DNA from 3 places in the Undibacterium sp. Tian12W genome. Region 1 is predicted to be linked to each of the others. Evidence: predicted binding sites of a transcription regulator. Region 1 holds the regulator's gene; each other region holds the start of a gene.

Region 1 (4,490 bases):
CGGAAACACTGTGCTCGCCAGCGATCTTCAACGGACCTTGTGGCAAACGTACTTGTGCTTTTTCTACTGCGAAACCTTGTTTAGTCAGGGCTTCAGCGATATCAGCATTAGTGACGGAACCAAACAAACGGCCATCTACACCAGATTTTTGTGTGATTTGTACGGTCAGACCGGACAGTTTTTCGCCTTGAGCTTGAGCTGCTGCCAATTTGGCTGCTGCTGCTTTTTCCAGTTCAGCGCGTTTTGCTTCGAATTCAGCAACTGCAGCTGTCGTAGCACGACGAGCCATACGTTGTGGAATCAAAAAGTTACGTGCATAGCCGTCTTTAACGCGAACTACATCACCCAGATTGCCGAGATTAACGACTTTATCCAACAGAATAACTTGCATATTTTTCTCCTTTACCTTGTCGTCAATTACGCTGTGTGCAAATCAGTGTATGGCAGCAACGCGAGGTAACGTGCACGTTTGATTGCAGTGTCAACTTGACGTTGATACAGCGCTTTTGTACCGGTCAAACGTGCTGGCATGATTTTGCCGTTTTCTTGCACGAAATCTTTCAGTGTGTCGATGTCTTTGTAGTCAACTTTTTCTACATGTGCTGCTGTGAAGCGGCAGAATTTTTTGCGTTTGAACAAAGGGTTTTGTTGTTGACGCTTTTGCTTCAATTTGCTTTTGTCGAATTTTTTACCGAATGCCATTTTTGGCTCCTAATCTAGTAAATGTGTCTCGAATTCAGTGATGTGAAAAACGAGACTTTTGCTATTGCGATTTTTGCGCGCTAAAAAACCGGTGAATTCCATGGGCTGTTCCAAGGCAATTTCTGTAAAACGCTGGGATATTTCACCAGCAGCCATCGCAGAAATTTCAAACTCGACCTGCCGAACTGTGTTCGCCTCACGAGCCTCTGAACTATGCATCAAGGTAGCAGAAGCTATCGGGATACCGGCCGGGGTGTAGCGCAATGCGCTTTTTTCCACAATCCGGGCTACGAGCTTCAGCTGATTCACTATTTTTTTACGCGACCTTTGTCAATTATTAAGCAGCAGGCGCTTCAACACGTTGCGCTTTTGCAGCATCTTCTTTCTGAACAGCTTTCATCATAGGAGAAGGTGTTGTTTCTGCTTTTTTCAATTTGACTGTCAGGTGACGCAAGACAGCATCATTGAATTTGAATGCTGTTTCCAACTCGAGCAGAGTTTCAGCATCGCATTCGATGTTCAAGCAAACATAGTGTGCTTTTGCCAATTTTTGAATCATGTAAGCCAATTGACGACGACCCCAGTCTTCAACGCGGTGGATTTGACCACCACGGGCTACAACACTTGCCTTGTAGCGCTCGATCATTGCAGGAACTTGCTCGCTCTGATCTGGATGTACGATAAATACGATTTCATAATGACGCATATATTCTCCTTGTGGACAATAAAAATAGCCCGCCTCGGCGTCAAGACGAGTGCGGGAAGAGGAAAGCCGACAATAATAACCCAGTTTTTCATATTGATCAATTAGATCAGTGACTTAGGCTATTTATCTGCCAATTCCCGAAGGTAAGTGAGGTATTTTTTTCACATTTCTCAGTAATTGCGGTCATTTTGACTTGCATATTCAGCTTTACTGTATAAAAATACAGACTGCTTGTATATACAGCACCTTAACACTAGAAAACGCCATGCTCAAACTCACTTCCCGCCAGGAACAAATCCTGAACCTGATCAAAGACGCCATTCAAAACACGGGCTTTCCTCCTACCCGCGCCGAGATTGCGACAGAACTGGGGTTTCGCTCCACCAATGCGGCAGAAGAACATTTGCAAGCACTGGCACGCAAAGGCGTTATAGAAATTGCGGCAGGCACTTCACGCGGCATACGCCTGCTGGAGTCAGAGTTGTCCAGCCATATCACAGGCAAGCAACTGGCCTTGCCCCATCCTGCCCTGCTGCAACTAGCCCTGCCACTGGTTGGCCGGGTTGCTGCCGGCTCGCCGATACTGGCAAGTGAACATATAGAATCGACTTACCACGTAGATCCTGCCCTGTTCTCTGCCAAACCAGATTTTTTACTGAAGGTACGTGGCATGTCCATGCGTGACGCTGGCATACTTGATGGCGACTTGCTGGCAGTCAAAAAGGCAGACAGTGCCCGCAATGGCCAGATCGTTGTTGCCCGCCTCGGTGATGATGTTACCGTCAAACGCTATAAAAAAACTGGCAGTTTGATCGAGCTGATGCCAGAAAACCCGGATTATCCTGTGATCAAGATTGGTGATACGGAAGAAGATTTCGCGCTGGAAGGCCTGGCTGTCGGCCTAATGCGCAACTGGGTTTGAGGTCAGCCCGGGCGTGATCCTCCCCTCTCATCCGGATCACGCCCGGCTCGTCCCCAAACTTTTTTGATAGTGGCGCCAAAGGATGCACCTGCTATCAACAGTTCACGTGCTGAATTTGCGAGTTGACATAATCTCAGCCAACCCCCAACAGAATTTACTTGGGGCAGCGCAAAGATCAGAAGCAAAAAGTTCGCGAAACACTACTCCACGCCCACCCAATAGTCTCGCCTTGCAAGACGAGACTATTCATACTGCTAAAAGCATTTCGAGCGCGCATCGCGATAACATAACTAATGAACTCTTTTACGTCACTCTTTATGATTGATGCCTTATAGTTTCGCTGACTCTATACTTGCCGAGATATTGATGTTGATCATGTAAGCGATATTGATCGCAACATTTCTAGCGTACTTTTACAGAAAAACAGGCATTCTTACTTGCATAGGACCTGAGTTGATTTATCCGGATACTGTCAGCTATTCTCCATCCAAATCCAATATCAATTCAGCCTCTGCTTTCTTGCCATAGGCAATCGCATCTTGCGACTTGATGAAGGGTAGTCCATCCTCATCATTCAGAATTAATCCGTTGGACATTGAACACAAGACTGCTGACGCAATAGTCGACGCTATCAGTTCAGTTAAATCACTGTGCGTCGAAAAGGTCACCAGATAATCTCTACCCTTAAGCTGCGGTGTCGCATCTTCGTCCAAAAAATCGTCTTCCAACTCTTCGAAAAAATATTCGAACCCAGTTTCTTCACCCTTGTATATGCAGGGCAAAAACCCGGAAAATTCTTCAACATCAAAATCCGTGTCAATTTGCAGATCAAACTCTGCATCCGCAATTGCTTGCGCCCATCGCTTGGGGATAGGCATTTTCTCTTTTTCTAGAATCACAAAAATATCGACAGACATATTTCACCTGGTAAAAAATCAAATATATGGCTCTTGCTGGAAGCCTCGTGCAATTCCGGCTTTTACCATTTCTATCCGTTCGGGAGTCGGATGATAGCCACGCTTCCCAACGTAGGCCACATACGTTTCATATGAACGAACTGTCGGAAACCAGGGTAGAGCGTATTTATCAATTAATTCCAATACAGATCTTAAAACTTGTTCAATATCTTCCTCATTTTCGACAGAAAACATTGGGTCGCTAAACATATTTTTGGGAAAATCCTCAGAGAGGCGGCCACCAATCAATATATAGTCGGGTGGGAACTCTCCAAGTTCACCATTTGGATGATTTACCCAAGGCGACCAGATCGTTACATTGATATCAAGAAATCCGCCTGAACTTATTCTTGCGACAAACATATCAAATAAAGGCCCGCGCTTACGCCAAAAAGTAAATTTCTTTTCTACGGCAAACCCGCGCCGCCGCATCGCGTCGTGGAACCATTTGCTCGCGTGTTTATCAAGTTGCGCCAAAGTAGTCATAGAACCAGACCATTTCCAATCTAAAAATAAAGAGAATGAATCATAGATTAAATTGAACCCGTGTTGACAACAATTTAACATTACCGCAATTGCGCAACGACATAAAACTGCCTGCAAAAAAAATCGCCCGATTCAAAAATCGGGCGATTTCATTTTTTTGTTGCCAGCACTTGGCTGGCAAGCACCAACAAATGCTGACTAACTTAGTGCTTTACCACAGTCGTATCCGCTGGTGTTTCTGGCGTTGCCGGTGTTGCTGCGGCAGCCACAGGGACTGGTTCGTCAACCAAAGGAACAGGCTGGGTTTCCAGTGCAATTTCCAGGACCTTGTCTATCCAGCGTACCGGGATGATTTCCAGTTTGTTTTTGACATTGTCCGGGATCTCAGCCAGATCCTTGGCATTTTCCTCAGGTATCAATACTGTCTTGATACCACCACGGTGAGCAGCGAGCAATTTCTCTTTCAAGCCACCGATAGGCAATACTTCGCCGCGCAGGGTGATCTCACCAGTCATGGCGACATCAGCACGAACCGGGATGCCAGTAAATACTGACACCAGAGCCGTAGTCATGGCGATACCGGCAGATGGACCATCTTTTGGTGTTGCGCCTTCTGGTACGTGGATATGGATATCACTCTTCTCGAATACATCCGCCTTGATACCAAGACGCTTGGCGCGGCTGCGTACCACTGTGCGGGCTGCTTCTATCGATTCTT
Region 2 (4,490 bases), on a different contig from region 1:
TATACGTTCGGGCCCCTTAATCAGCTTGAGGGGCGAGTTGTAGAACGGACGGTCATCGCGCATGAGTAGTTGGATGGGATTTTCTAATACCCAGAATGGCCGCTCAAGGTCGATAGAATCTGATTGTTGCTTGGGGCATTTGGTGGAGACAGACACCCAGCAATTGGCACGTTCAGGCCGATGGTCGGCTAACGGCGTAAGCTTCAGTACATTCTCTTTACCCAGGCGAGCGACCAATAACTCCAAAAGGCGATTGTGATCTTCCTGCGAGCCACCAGGCTCAGGGAATAAGGAATCGGTTGGTGGCAACATATCCACCAGTTGCAGGACTTCCAGCCTGAGGGCAATAACGGGAGCCACTAATTCAAGCCGACCGAGTCTCTCTTTCAACAGACGGATCAGGTGATCTTCGTGCCATGCCGGTTCGGCCAGACTGATTTCGAGAACGGATGGCGCGATGGCTGCACGGCCACGCTCATGTTCCAGAAAGAGAACAAAACAGGAAACAGCCTTTTGCACTGACACTAGCCAGCCGACCAGTTGCAATAAAAGGCGCTCAGAACCAAACAACAATGCCTCTGCATGCTCGATACGATCATGCGTCTCCATGCGTGCCGCAAAGGTCAAGGGTGTCTTGATCCATTCAAATAACTCTGGTGCCATGCCAAAGGCTTTGTCTATGGCCTCAAGCAAGAGCTTGTTGGTACGCCTCTGCAATCCTGCTCTCGGCAGCTTGCGTAGCTGACCAATGGTGTCACATCCTATGCCTTGCAACCATTCAAAATGGTCATGTGCTGATGGCAGAAGCAAAACAGGCAAGCATTCCAGCAAGCGTTCCATGGTGCCTGTTTGGACGGTACGCCTGACCTGTTTATATTTCTTGCTGAACGGCACCCTGGAGAGCAGCCATGCGCCCATGGCGGTTGGAGCGGTGCCCATGGTGGCGGTAAATCCCAGCATACGCACGCATTTCTTGATCTGCCTGCAAATAGCCCGTGGGCCACGGAACAGACTCAGACTGGCAGTAACGTCCATGAGGACACAGTAATCATCAGCGTAGGTGACTTCGGGAGTGAACCGCAAAAGCGCCATCGCGATGGTGTTAAAGGCAATGTCTTCTTTGTGGATGTCACGATCTATCATGACCGCGTCGGGTACGACTGCAGCAACACCGCTGCGCCGCATTGCAGGCCGCACTCCGGCAGCTGCCGCCTCTCGGGTTGCGGTAAGGACACGGTCTTGTTCCATTAATACATAGGGGCCAGGCTCAGACCAGGAGGGACGTAGCGCTTCCAGCGGTAGGTATCGCAAGTGCAGGCTGATCCACATGCGCATGATCGTGTTCCGTTGAGTTGGTGTGGCGACTGACAGGCATGTCAGGCAGGTTAATGAAATGGATAAGTTCTGAATGTGGTCCTTGCCGCTTGACGATTTCCACATTGACACCCGCTCGCGCCGGTCGGAGGGCTAAACGAAGTGGTGCCGGTGAAGTATCTCTTTGCGCTGACACTGGACGCATGAGAAAGAAATAAGTGTCGGTCGTCTGTGCTGCCAGGTTCAATCGCCGCAAGGCCTCAGCGCGAATATTCGTTTGCCAGAGCAGTACTGCACCACAGCTACCGTTCTTCAAAATTTGCTCGGTAGTCCACAAGGCATCGGCGGTTGTTTTGGCTTTAAGCCACATGAGCCGTTCGGCGGGCAAATTCCAGCTCTCGCACGTCAGGCCATTGGGGGCATGGGGCGGCTGGATCAAGGCGATGCGCTGTGACCTGGCGATCGTTGCCAGGGCAGGCTTCAAGAGCTGCATTTCCCCGATACCTGCTTGCTGGACTAACAGCTCGATCAACGATGACCGTGGCCAGCCTTCATTGGGTAACTCTGCATCCAGGTCTTTGAAACCAGAGGAAAGCGTCGATGCTTTATAGACAGCCATCTCGCTGGCCCGCCAGATGGCGTGCGGCATGCTACCGAGGACGCTCGACAGATTGGGCGATGTGGGAGACTGGGCAATCATGATTTTGTTGCTGGGAAAATAATTTTTTGGTCGGCTAAATACTGAATGAATGTACAGTATATGCACAAAAAAATTAAATGTCATCTTCATTTCCGTTGTTGATTTCTTGGAAATGGGAGATGGTGGCGGGGAGATTTTCCGCTATGCCAAGTTAACGGATCATTTTTGCAACGATTTAATAATTATTTAAATATCTAGTTTTATTTACATTAAATGAAAAAAGAACGAGCTATTGTTGGATTCATTAAATCATGGCGAAGATGCTGCCGGTACTTGTAAGAAATTGGAGAGAGGGTAAAGCGAGTCTCAATCAGCATATCCATTATGCAGCACAAAATAGTGAAAACCGTGTGCTGAGCTCAGTACCTCTGGCACTAGTAATGCCAAGGTCAACGTACGTCTAAAATTAGTCGAGCGCAATATTGCGCAACCTGCACTTGCAAAACTAGTCCTTTCTAGTACTCCAGATTGGGAGTCGTTCTAACTACTCAATTTTGCGAGTTGATATAGTGCAGATCAGCAAGTTAAGAAAAGACCTGCTACCTGATGGAGCAGGTCTTTTTATGGTGACCTTCCTTATACGACTGAGTTAAACATTTATTTTTATTTTTTTCTCAAGTGAAAAGAAAATATTTAAATAATTTGCCCGAAAAAAAGTGATTTTTGATGCATTTCGAAAGAAAAAAAAATTAAAAAATCGATTCAATTAAATTCGTAAGTCTTTGTTTTCGTTCAGTATTTTACTACTTGCAAGAAAGGATGAAATTGTATAAAGTGGCAAATCTGTTTGAAGCTCAGAGAATTAAATGCAAGAAACCCCGCTTGGAAAATTTCTACGTCAACATCGCGTCAAAATGAACTATTCACAGAGGGCTTTTGCCAGCCTTATTGGTGTTAGTGAGTCCTATCTATCGCGCATAGAAAATGGTACATCAAGCCCTAGCAACAGCGCACTATTAAAGAAATTATCTGAAGCCCTTAACTTAACGCCGAACCTCGCTGCATCGCTAATTTTCGCAGCTCAAACTTCGCAGCGCGTACTTCAACTGCCAGAAGGATTGTGCACTGCAGGGTATTCGACTGCCCATTTATTTGTTCAAACAATCTTATCTTTACAAGATGAAGATTTTTTACAAATCGAGTCAATCTGCAAAAAATATCAAATAAAGGAAAACTGATGAATATAAAACGATAAAAAGAAGGTGGAAAGCAAACGGCCCACCTAAGTGGGCCGCGAAGTACTACGTCATCAACTGGGCAGCTGATGACTGTACTCTACGACTACAATCGACGCTTGTCAAGCGGCGATTGGGTTCGCTCGCGTTCCTCCCAATAAATATCAAATGAAAAAGATCCTTTTTAGGATCGTTGTTTAGGCTCGCCCAGAATAAAGTAAAGGCAAGAAATTGAGAGAAAAAAGAGAGATATTGCGGCTAAGTCTGGTGCAATGCATGTCGAACCGGACCGTTGGAAAAATTTTTGGAGTTTCCCATAACACAGTAGGAAATTTAGTTCGCGCTGCAAAACGTGCTGAGTTAAATTGGGCTGAAATAATGATGCTTGATGACGCCCAATTGGAACAGAAGCTCTTGTCCGAGCGAAAAGCAAAAAATCGGAACATTGCTCGCCCGCTACCAAACATGTTAGAGATTCATGCAGAAATGCAGCGTGAAAATATGACGCTGTATCTTCTATGGGAAGAATATAGGTTGCGCGAGGAAAATGGGTATAAATACAGTCAATTTTGCCACCATTATCGTCAATTCCGAAACACCTTAAAAATATCGATGCGCCAAATTCACAAAGCTGGCGAGAAGATGTTTGTGGATTTTTCTGGAAAACGTCCCAAAATAGTGAATCCCGAAACAGGGGAAAGTGAGAGCGCAGAGCTTTTCGTTGCAGTTCTCGGGGCGTCCAATCTTACTTATTGCGAAGCGTTCCCTAGTCAGACAATTCCACATTGGATCAAGGCCAATGTAAACGCTTTAAAATATTTTGCAGGTGTCCCTAAAATAATCGTACCCGACAATTTGAAATCAGCGGTAAGCAAACCGGATCTTTATGAACCGAAGATTCAAATCAACTATCAGCAATTTGCTGAACATTTTAGAGTGGCAATAATCCCCGCACGGGTTCGTCGTCCAAAAGATAAACCAAAAGTAGAAGGAGCCGTGCTTCTTGTACAGCGTTGGATTTTACTTCGACTGAGATATCAAATTTTTTTCTCAATCGCAGACTTAAATATTGAAATTAAAAAATTGTTGGAAGATTTAAATAATCGACCATTTAAAAAAATTCCAGGATGCCGCCGAACGCGGTATGAGGAAATCGACAGACCTGCTTTAGGTCCTCTGCCAGTTCAGGATTTTGAATATTCACAGATTCGGAAAGTAATTGTAGGCCCTGATTATCATATTGAGCATCTTGGCCACTACTACAGCGTTCCATACACTCTTATAAGGCAAAAAATCGAGCT
Region 3 (4,490 bases), on a different contig from region 1:
GTTTACACAAGGATGCCGTGTTACTTTTTGAAGCTGGTTCATATCCTTCTGCTTATCAAATCTCTGTATTGGCACTGGAAGAATTCGCGAAAGCAAAATGGGTTGATCACTATTATTATTCCTCGGTAACCAATGATGGATTTCCTGACGCTGAATTTGAACAGAGTTGGTTGAAACTGTTATATCTACACAGCGAGAAACAATTCGCTTTCATTAGCTATGATTTGTTCGAATTTACACCGGAGTTGGTCAAATTCATAAAATCTGGTCAACTAGAGCGAAAGAAGCAAAGCGCGGTGTACGTTGGGTTAGGGAGAGGAAGCAAAATCATTGATGTTAACAGTCGAATTTCAACACCAAAGTCGATCAAGTTAATTGATGCAAAAAGAATGATTTCGTGGGTGAACGCCGAATTTATATATATTCATAAATCCATAACGGTGAATTCTGGAAATTTCGGTATAGCTGATCTTGATGAAGTCATTTTGTGGAAAGCGAACCAATTCATTTTTGAGTGGCCGTATAAATCTAGAATAAGGTCTCGCAACAATAGATTCGCGCATTTGAATGCACAGACCCCCTAATTGCAAAATTTATGTCAGCAGCGTCTGTGCTCAAGATTCCTTGGTGCTTGGTCACACAATCAAGGCCTGGAGCTCTGTTTGAAGAAGACGCCACTGGCAGCCTACCCCGCACGCTGGTCAAACCGGCCTAAAATAGCGTGATTTCTCATTCTCTCAATAATCCTGAGTAAATCTCCATGATCATCACTCCAGCAATCACGAATTGGCTCAACTGGGTGGTCATAACAAGCCAACCACTTCGCCGCTACGACGCAAACGCGTTCCCGATAGGGTTTGGCTCTGCTGCTATCGTCGAATATGCTGGGCGAAGGTTTTTACTTTCAGTAGCCCATGTAGTAAATAATGACGAATCTGATTGGGTCATGGATATTGGACATGATCCGAAAATCGGCCCGGGCCAAGAAACCTGGCGGCCGCGTTCTTTTGTATACGCTGGCGAAGCAAACCACGGAACTGAAGTCACTGGCTTACTCGATTTCTGTTATGCCGAACTCCCATCGAGTCTAAAGTCGTTTTATCAATATCGATCCCTAGTCGCTTCAGGTAAAAGGCGTCTGCGTCATGTATTTCGATCAGACCTTTCGACCTTACCGAACGTCGAAGATGTTTACGCTTTTGCGGGCGAAGTAAATCCAGCACATCTTGGTTCAAATATTTTTTGCACTGACATGGTTATTTTCCCCGGTTTGAAATACCTCCGCACCGAAAACGAAATGCATGTCTTCAAATTGCCTGTTGAACATCCTGGACATAGCGAATTTAAAGGCTGCAGCGGCGCGCCTATTGTCGACATGAAAAAACGAATTGTAGCGTTGGTGTGCAAAGGGGATGAAGAGCAAGGTCTTGTATATGGCATTTCAGTGACACATTGCAAACCTTTTCTAGATTTTCTGTGTAACGTCAGTGTATAACGTGCCGCACTTTACTAGCCGTGCCGCACTTTACTAGCTTCCGATTCGAAGGGCAGCACCAGCGGCCAGCTACAAAGAGGAAACCAGCCGAGATTAACTTTGCCCGATTTTTGTCCATCCCCCTAATACAGCACAATGTGCCAGATGAGGCAAAATTCAAAGTTAAATGAGAAAAGTTCAAAGTTAAATGAAAATCGACAATGAGTTTTCTTGTACTAATTCTCCTTCTGTCGAAATTACAATCAAGTAACAAATGTTAATTTGCTACTAATGCTTGACTGTAAAATCCCCCATTCAGAAATCAATGCAAAAAGTCGCTTGCATAAATCACTGTTTTTTTATACAGTACTGCAAATCGCAGGAAATTAAGCCTGTATTCCTTTTTCCACCCGCCGCTTATTGAATGAAAGAATGTATGGACGATAAGAAACCAGAAAATGCCTCAGAAAAAGCAAAGGCACTTGCAGCAGCGCTGGCACAGATAGAAAAGCAGTTTGGTAAAGGTTCGGTCATGCGTATGGCCGATGGTGAAGTGGTGGAAGAGGTGCAGGTTGTTTCTACTGGCTCCCTGGGCCTGGATATCGCGCTGGGCGTCGGTGGCTTGCCACGTGGTCGCGTAGTTGAGATTTATGGCCCTGAATCCTCTGGTAAAACCACATTGACGCTGCAGGCAATTGCTGAAATGCAAAAGCTGGGCGGTACTTGTGCATTTATCGATGCTGAACATGCTTTGGACGTAGGCTACGCTCAAAAACTCGGTGTGAATCTGTCTGATTTACTGATTTCCCAGCCTGATACAGGTGAGCAAGCACTGGAAATTACCGATGCGCTGGTGCGCTCAGGTAGTGTTGATCTGGTGGTTATTGACTCGGTAGCAGCCTTGACGCCACGTGCCGAGATTGAAGGCGACATGGGTGATTCTTTGCCTGGTCTGCAAGCACGTCTGATGTCCCAGGCTTTACGTAAGCTGACTGGCAGTATCAAACGTACTAATACGCTGGTGATCTTTATTAATCAGATCCGTATGAAAATTGGCGTCATGTTTGGTAGCCCAGAAACGACAACAGGTGGTAATGCGCTGAAGTTTTATGCTTCCGTACGTCTGGATATCCGCCGCACTGGCTCCATCAAGTCGGGTGATGAAGTGGTGGGTAATGAAACCAAGGTCAAGGTAGTCAAGAACAAGGTGGCGCCACCATTTAAGGAAGCGCACTTTGATATCATGTATGGCGAAGGTACTTCACGCGAAGGTGAGATTCTGGATCTGGCAGCCGATGCCAAGATCATAGAAAAAGCCGGTGCCTGGTATAGCTATAACGGTGAGCGTATCGGCCAGGGTAAGGACAATGCACGTACTTATCTGAAAGAGCGTCCTGAACTGTCATTTGAAATTGAAAACAAAGTGCGCTTGCATCTGGGCGTGCCTTTGTTGATGCCGTCGGCGGCAACGGCTGAGTAAGTTGATTCACTAAGCTGAAGCCTAAGTTTTAGCGCTAAGTTGTAACACTGAGCTGCAGCGCTGTCAGCACTATAGTTTTGTATCATGCCGGTTGGTAGCTACCAACCGGCATTTTCGCTTTTAAAGTATGAAGAAACCTACCATTAGCCTGAAAGCCCGTGCCCTGCGTTATTTATCCATGCGTGAACATAGCCGCATGGAACTGGAACGCAAGCTGGCACGCTATGCGGAAGAGGGTGATGACGTGGCTGCCGTGCTGGATTTTTTGGAGGCGGCCAAGTATTTATCTGGCGAGCGGTTTTCTGAATCTTTGGTTAACCGGCGGCAGGCGAGGTTTGGCAATAACCGCATTTTGGCGGAGCTGCAAAGCCACGGCCTGGATGCGCAGGATATAGAAAACGTTAAAGAAGATTTAAAAGAGTCTGAGGTAGAGCGGGCTGTTCAGGTCTTGCACAGGAAATTTCGACATGCGCCGCAAGATCATCAGGAGAAGATGAAACAGGCGGCGTTTTTGCAGCAGAGGGGGTTTTCCGGCAGGGCGACGCAGGCGGCGATGCGAGCGCCGCGGGATGAGGATGATGAATAGTACTCACAATTCAATATGCTCACAATGTCAATAATGTCGCCCCAGCCTAGACTGGGGTCCAGCGGCGTTTGTTCATCTTGATTGCGGATCAATTATTTGTATAAACTTAAAAATCCTGAATAAGACCCCGACAGATTTAGCTCTAAGGGTGGTAACAAGATGGATTCCTGCCTGCGCACACTGCTGTCCGGAATAATTATCTTGACTCATTCGGAGAGTCAAGTACGAACAGCGTCTCGGCGATTCTTCTACGTCGAAGACTTAATTCTGCAATTGAATAATTTTTGTCAGCGATCATGCTTGAAGCTCCTTCCCCTTCAAGGGGAAGGTTGGGATGGGGATGGGTTTCTGTAGCAAAATCATTTACAGCCAATCGACTGAAACCCATCCCCACCCTAACCCTCCCCTTGAAAGGGAGGGAATTTACTCGTTATTGTTTGTCAAGGACATTATTCCGGACAGCAGTGAGCCTGCGCAGGAATGACGAAGTGGAGAATATTCTTATTATTGAAGCCGGGACATTAATTGAAGCCCTGGCATTGATTGAAGCACAGACATTGGGTTGATAAGCCGCAACTTGGTGAGTTCAATTCGATCTGCGAAAACTTTGCTTTTATCAGTCCGGTACTTGACACCGAAACTACGTATACGTTTATAAACGCCCAGTGGTGGGTTGATGGGGCTTAATCTGGCGAGACTCCGCATTAATCTACAGGGCTGATAAGAAACTGATAAAAGCATCCTGATGAACCCGTTCCTTACCTGCAAAGTAAAACTTCGGCCTGAACTTTGAAATAACAGGTATTGGGTTGCGGCATAAATAAGCACACCTTTCAATGGGATTCAGGTATTGCAAGAACAGACATTTACCTGATAATCGCCCGGTTTTCTTTTGCCAAACCACAAAAAACTTAATTTTCTGCTTAGATTTCTGCATAAGCATACTCAGA

What was found. Region 1 encodes LexA, which represses DNA repair genes until DNA is damaged. Its sites were predicted from a motif close to ACTGTATNNNNATACAGT; they were not measured.
Region 2: imuA (translesion DNA synthesis-associated protein ImuA) is a predicted target of LexA. The motif match lies at 2,055-2,072, and genes of this name have one in related genera.
Region 3: recA (recombinase RecA) is a predicted target of LexA. The motif match lies at 1,825-1,842, and genes of this name have one in related genera.

What each region holds. Positions count from the first base shown of each region.
Region 1 covers NZ_JBMPPK010000014.1:41,495-45,984, reverse strand. Annotated here, with positions in the region: gene rplI (50S ribosomal protein L9) at 1-391, opposite strand, end outside; gene rpsR (30S ribosomal protein S18) at 418-702, opposite strand; gene priB (primosomal replication protein N) at 712-1,011, opposite strand; gene rpsF (30S ribosomal protein S6) at 1,040-1,408, opposite strand; gene lexA (transcriptional repressor LexA) at 1,674-2,330, shown strand; gene ACO0LI_RS18290 (hypothetical protein) at 2,807-3,247, opposite strand; gene ACO0LI_RS18285 (hypothetical protein) at 3,266-3,772, opposite strand; gene lon (endopeptidase La) at 3,976-4,490, opposite strand, start outside.
Region 2 covers NZ_JBMPPK010000035.1:6,045-10,534, reverse strand. Annotated here, with positions in the region: gene ACO0LI_RS28865 (Y-family DNA polymerase) at 1-1,335, opposite strand, end outside; gene imuA (translesion DNA synthesis-associated protein ImuA) at 1,268-2,014, opposite strand; gene ACO0LI_RS28855 (helix-turn-helix domain-containing protein) at 2,821-3,192, shown strand; gene istA (IS21 family transposase) at 3,457-4,490, shown strand, end outside.
Region 3 covers NZ_JBMPPK010000015.1:162,649-167,138, forward strand. Annotated here, with positions in the region: gene ACO0LI_RS19740 (AbiV family abortive infection protein) at 1-584, shown strand, start outside; gene ACO0LI_RS19745 (hypothetical protein) at 761-1,495, shown strand; gene recA (recombinase RecA) at 1,911-2,954, shown strand; gene recX (recombination regulator RecX) at 3,082-3,540, shown strand; gene ACO0LI_RS19760 (hypothetical protein) at 3,837-4,106, shown strand.